2 regions of the Paenibacillus sp. YYML68 genome follow, and region 1 is predicted to be linked to the other one. Evidence: riboswitches for the same ligand, from Rfam matches in the RefSeq annotation. Region 1 holds a riboswitch; the other holds the start of a gene.

The links. Region 1 has a riboswitch for cyclic di-GMP ahead of PAE68_RS09815 (response regulator). Riboswitches for the same ligand answer to the same signal wherever they lie in the genome.
Region 2: linked by a shared signal. The riboswitch ahead of PAE68_RS00970 (flagellar brake protein) and the one ahead of PAE68_RS09815 (response regulator) in region 1 are both predicted to bind cyclic di-GMP.

What each region holds. Positions count from the first base shown of each region.
Region 1 is NZ_BQYI01000001.1:2,156,376-2,159,489, reverse strand. It holds gene PAE68_RS09825 (LTA synthase family protein) at 1-453, shown strand, start outside; gene PAE68_RS09820 (GNAT family N-acetyltransferase) at 556-1,032, opposite strand; gene PAE68_RS09815 (response regulator) at 1,088-1,453, opposite strand; cyclic di-GMP riboswitch class I at 1,614-1,698, opposite strand; gene PAE68_RS09810 (MFS transporter) at 2,069-3,114, shown strand, end outside.
Region 2 is NZ_BQYI01000001.1:214,220-217,333, reverse strand. It holds gene PAE68_RS00980 (hypothetical protein) at 1-227, shown strand, start outside; gene tadA (tRNA adenosine(34) deaminase TadA) at 331-798, opposite strand; cyclic di-GMP riboswitch class I at 1,123-1,212, shown strand; gene PAE68_RS00970 (flagellar brake protein) at 1,314-2,024, shown strand; gene PAE68_RS00965 (peptidoglycan recognition protein family protein) at 2,148-2,903, shown strand; gene ychF (redox-regulated ATPase YchF) at 3,045-3,114, shown strand, end outside.

The sequences.
Region 1 (3,114 bases):
AAGGAGCAATATGAGTCGCTGCATATTGACGAGTCGACAGTCAAGGAGTATGAGCAGAAGCAGCAAGCGATACTGGAGCGTGAGCTACAGCAGGCAGCTGCCTTAGGAGCAGTGCCGTCAGGAGCCGAACCAGCGTTCACGCTCGGCTATGGCAAGCCGGTAATTGACCGCATCTCGCCTCAGCAGCTTCAGCATCAGAAGGGAAAGCCAGACGCTAAGCCCATAACGTTGACCGTTGAAGGCGGTCGATTCGGGCTCGGCTGTAAGGTCTATGCCGCAGGCGTGAAGCTGAAGACGACGTGGCGCAGCGAGCAGAAGCTGGAGGCGGTGTTGCCTGTCTCCATGCTGAGCAAGCATCAATCGATGCCGATCGAGGTGAAGGTGATCGACTCGAAGGAGAAGGTACTCGCAACGTCTGCCCCTGTACCGTTCGAGATTATAGCGAAGCCTTAACGGGACATAGCAATAGCCGCACTCCACTCATGGAATGCGGCTATTCTAGCATCTGGAACGAACGGTCGACGTCCACTGACTGAATATTGTCGATTACTGCGCTTACCCGGGAAATGAAGCGAGCTGCTTCGTCATTCGAACGTGCCACATCCCGGCATCCAGGAACGGCTCCTCCGACTGTATGCTGTATCCGGCCGAGGTGTAGAACGGCGCTGCATGCGTCTGGGAGTCCAGCATCACGCGACCAATACCCCTGCTTCGAATATCGTCCTCCATCCGTTGAACAAGCCTCTTGCCGAGGCCCTGTCCTCGATAGGAAGGCAGCACCGCGATCCGTTGAAGCTTCGCCGTGTGCGCGTCATACATTTTATAACGGGCTGCCGCAATCGGCACCTCGCCATCGAGCATCAGGAAGTGCCTAGCCGCATCGGGCGATACGTCCAGCTCGTCCACCTCCAGCTCACTTGGCACGCCCTGCTCCTTCACGAACACTTCAGATCGAACCTGAAGACACTGCTGCAGCTGCTCAGCCGTGGTTACCTGTATGACTTGCTGTAGATGCTCCCATTTCATTCCCATACGAATTCCCCTAATCCACTTGCATGCATGTATTCATTCTAGCTTACAGCGTGTCTTATCCGGCAAATGCCCGCTTCAGCGCTTCCTTCACACGGTCTTTACTAAACGGCTTCACAATAAAATCGCTCGCCCCCATACTGACCGCCCGAATAAGTAGAGCCTGCTGCCCCATAGCAGACACCATAATCACCTTTGCGTTCGGATTTAGATCTTTAATTTTCTCCAGCGCCGTTAATCCGTCCATCTCTGGCATCGTAATATCCAAGGTCACGAGATCCGGTCTTTCATCTGAGTATAGTGATAGCGCTTCCACACCGTTACTGGCTTCCATGGTTACTTCGTACCCGAGCTCACGAATGACATTCTTCAATAACATGCGCATAAAGAGTGAATCATCAACGACCATAATCTTTGGATTCACGTCGTGAACAACCTCCTCTTCGACTTCGTTGTTAACATAATGCGTATCGACTTGTATTCCCGAGGATGTATGTGCGCAGGCGTATGTTGTTGTCATAGCAAAACAAATAGCCCCCTTCTTCATGCCTAAAGAGGACCTGAGTACCGTGCATCTCTTGTCCTTCGGCAGCTGGCTGACTTTGTACACCTACAGTAGTCCCTATAGCTTTGCGTCCTTAGCTTTCGCCAAGTTTGCCTTTGTCGGTTACAAACATTTGTAAAAAGTATTATATCACCGTTTCTAAAAATTACAAGCTGAACCCCAAATTACATTCGAATATCGAGCATATGCATGGAGCTTAGCTGACCCAAGATTTGGTGACGCTTACATTTACCTTCATTATACCGAATGCCTTAGTACAATGCCATCACTACTTTTGTTGCTAATTGTTGAATCATGACGAATACATAGAACAGCAAGTAAGCCCAGCATTAAATTTATGTAAAACGCAAGGAATATTGACAGCTTAGGACGAATGATGTAGCGAAGATAATGAATAGAAAAGGAAGAGTGTACTCCATGCCGAATCTCGAAAAAAGCCAGCTGACCGAACCAGCTCTAGGCTCCCGTAAGGCGATGAGTCTGTTTTTCTCCATGCCGATTTTGGCGTGGGCGATGTTTGACTTCGCCAACACGATCTTCACCTCCAATATTATTACGATCTTCTTCCCGTTCTATCTACAGGAGGTACTAGGCGGCAGCGATACGATGAACCAGATCGCCAGCACGTTCATTACGTACACGAACGCACTCTCCAGCCTCCTTCTTGTGCTGCTATCCCCGCTGTACGGCGTTCTCATAGACCGGACTGGCCGCAAGAAGGCGTTCCTTGTGCCGCTGGCGATCGCCTGCATCGCCTGTACACTTGTAATGGGCGGACTGTCATACTGGCAGACGGAGCTTACGTTGGGCGGCATTCCGCTGTCGCTTGCATTGGTACTTATTGCGTTCATGCTTGCCAAATTTTTTTACAGCTCCAGTCTCGTCTTCTATGATGCGATGATCTCTGACCTCGGGAGCCAGAAGGAGCTCCCGCTCATCTCCGGCTTCGGCGTCGCGGTTGGTTACGTCGGTACGTTAGTCGGCCTGTCGGTCTATCCGCTTGTCGGCAGCAGCAGCTTCCATAACGCCTTCATTCCGAGCGCGTTGCTGTTCCTCATCTTCTCTCTGCCACTGTTCTTCATGTATAAGGAAACAACCGCTAAGCCAATCACGGCCAAGCCGAAGCAATCGTTCCTGAGTGGCTATCGCGATATTGCAGCGACGTTCAAGGAAGCGCGCACATATAAAGCCGTGTTTCTGTTCATGATCGCCTATTTCTTCTTCAACGATGCGGTTGCGACGGCGATTGCTGTCATGGGCGTCTATGCGAAGACTGTCATCGGCTTCTCGACCGGCAAGTTCATCCTGCTCTACCTCGTATCGACCGTATCCAGCATCATTGGCTCCTTCGTCTTCGGCTACATTACGCGCGCCACGGGAGCGAAGACGGCCGTATCGGCCGTAGCAATCGTAATGATGGGCTCAATCGCTCTAGCATCGACGGCGACAAGCGAGCCTGTTTTTTGGGCGGCGGGCAGCCTGTACGGCATCGCGATGGGCGCGATGTGGGTCACCTCACG
Region 2 (3,114 bases), 1.9 Mb from region 1:
AGCGGTGGATAGGCTGGGGGCTGTTTGCACTCGGGCTCTATTATTTAGTCGATCAAGTGCTGATACGTTCGCTGGGACTCCTGATCAACGAGCATTTGTCCAATCGGATTATCAGATGGTACGACGGCTACTTCCAGCTGCTTCTCGTCTCGCTGCTCATGATCGGCGGCGGTCTACGCTTGCTGCGGGGCGGCGGTAAGAGGAAGGAGCAGCGTAAGCCACAATAAGGGCGCGAACAGCGAACAGCCACGATCGTTCACCTGCATGGCAGATGGACGGTCGTGGCTTCGTTGTCGTGAGGAGGGCGCATCTGTATGCGAGGATCAGAGATTACACCTTGCCGCGAAGCTTGCGGAAAAACTGAGTCAGCATCGAGCTGCACTCCTCGCGCAGCACGCCCTCCATGACGTCGACGCGGTGATTGAACCGTTCCTCCTGCAGCAGGTTCATCAGCGTGCCAGCGCAGCCGGCCTTCGGGTCCCGTGTGGCGTAGATGACCTGTGGAACGCGTGCCTGCACGATCGCCCCTGCACACATCGGGCAAGGCTCGAGCGTGACATACAGTCGGCAATCGAGAAGCCGCCATGCGTCAAGATATTCGCTCGCCTGCTTGATGGCGATGAGCTCTGCGTGTGCGAGCGGGTCCTTCGTCGTCTCGCGTACGTTATGGCCGCGCCCGATAATCGTATCACCGAGCACGACGACAGCTCCGATTGGAACCTCGCGGATGGCCTCGGCCTTGCGTGCCTCCTCGACGGCTGCGCGCATGTAAGCTTCATGAGCTTCGTAGGTAGTCAAAGGATACACCTCGTTCGCAATCTGTGGACGATACAACGAACAAATATTCGTTTACACACATGCTGTGGATAAGATTGTGGATAACATACAGCAGATCCTCTCCCATTGTAGGGAAAAGCGGCATTTCAAGCAAGCGTTAACGGTGAGTACGAAGTTGTGCACAGGAGCGGGAAAATGTGAATATGTTGTAAATGTTGCTCGAATGTTAAAAAATAAGCCGAATCTTGTCTGACCCACTTGTATATTTTAGAAAAGCCCATATAATTGAAATTAACATTAAGCACATAGGCCTACAAATTTAGGTAATAAGTCTACGAGTATTTGTTGTAATAAGGGCAAACCTGTCGAAAGGCAGGGACGCAAAGCTGAGGGTCTAAGGTCCAGCGATTGGACGATGACAGCCTGGCCGCCGAATGTACGTCACGCGGTGAACAGGCTGTATGCTCGAGGCTTCGAGATACGGTCTTTTTTGTTGCTGTGCGGTATATTCGAGCGGAAAGGGTGATCAGTAAGCGATGCTTGTACCTGAGAAGCGGTCTAACAAGTCCTACGATTTCTCCAAGGAGAAATATCAAAGTCCAAGCGGCATTATGCTGCATAGCCGGACGGTTGTCGAGAAGGACAATTATGTGGCCACAGGCGTGCTTACTTATGCGGAAGGGGACGTCCTCGAGGTGGAGCTGAACGAATACAAGGCGTTCCAATTGAGCGAGAACGTCAAGCTGACCGTCTATTCACCAGGAGGCGTCTACACGTTCCAATCGACGGTCATTGCGAAGGACCAAGGGTCCTTAATGTTCATTAACCCACCGCAGAACAAAAACCGGTTCGTAGAGAAGCGGGAGCATCCGCGTGTGGACGTCTCGCATCGCGGACATATGCTTTCGTATGGTAAAGTGTATGATAATGAGCAGGTACTGGAGCAGGCGGTAGAGATCGATATTCATAATATCAGCGTCAGCGGAATTGGCTTCTCGCTAGCCAGCGATATCGAGCTTAACGAGCAGATGAAGGTGCAGGTGAACATCGATCTCGGCTTCGAAATTCCGTGCCTGGTCGAGATTATACGCAAGCAGAAGCGGGATGACAGTCACTACTATGGAGCCCAATACGTTGAGCTTCCGTCTGAGAAAACGAATTCGCTGCGAGCCTTCGTGCTGAAGAAGCAGGTGGAGCAGCATTTTGGCAAAAAAAACGAAGAAAAACGAAAGCGTGTGTTTAAATAAACAGCATGTTCGCGGACTCCTTAAGGAGTTGCTGCATATGATGAGGATAAGGCAGGATGCAAGGAGCGGGTCAAGCCATCGGCCAGCCAGCTTGCCGAATTCAGGACGAGGATGGTGAGCGTCGTGGCTTTCACGATGAAATACAGCATCACCCAGCGGTATTTAACAGGTCCGAGCAGCCGACGCCCGCAGCAGGCGCTGAGCGGACCGCGCTTTATCGTGGCGCATGATACGGGCAATCCGGGGTCGACGGCCTCAGCGAATGTTGCCTATTTCGAGCGAACGAGGAATGAGATGTCGGCGTCTGCTCATCTTTTCGTCGATGATAAAAGTATTATTGAATGTATTCCGTTATTAACCGGTCGGCCGGAGGTTGCCTACCACGTTGTATACAACGTGACGACAGACAATGCGCGGTACGGAGATGATGCGAACGACGCGGCAGGCGCGGTCGAGCTGTGTCACGGAGGCACGATTAACTTGACGGAGTCGTACAAGCGCTACGTATGGGTCATGGCCTATATATGCTACAAGTTCGGACTTGATCCGGCCACCGACATCGTCGGGCATTATACGCTGGACCCTGCAAGGCGTACAGATCCTCAAGGTCCGCTGCGACAGCTGGGGAAGACGTTCGCCGACTTCGTGCAGGACGTGGTGAACGAGTACCGGGCGAGCGTTATACCAGACAACCCAACGCCGCCGCCGACGCCCGTACCGGGTCCAGGCACGGGGACGATGATTAGCGTGGAGGATGCGAACAAAATTATTCGCTTCCTGTCGGCCTCTTACTTCGCTTCAGGTGACGCGGAGGCACAAGCGGAGTTCCATCGGCTCGCTAATGAGCTTCGTCGTGTATCGGGGCAGCCGCTGGAGTAGCGGTGAATGTTAGAGAACCTTCTTGCGATTGGAGCGGGAAGGTTTTTTTGCGCGGGCTCGCGTGACATGTTCCCCCCCTATGGGATATAATATAATGTCAGGATAAGAAATTTCGGTGTCATATAAGGAGCTGTCTATATAATGAGTCTTTCTTGCGGAATTGTCGGACTACCGAACGTAGGCAAGTCGACGCTGTTCAATGCGATTACAC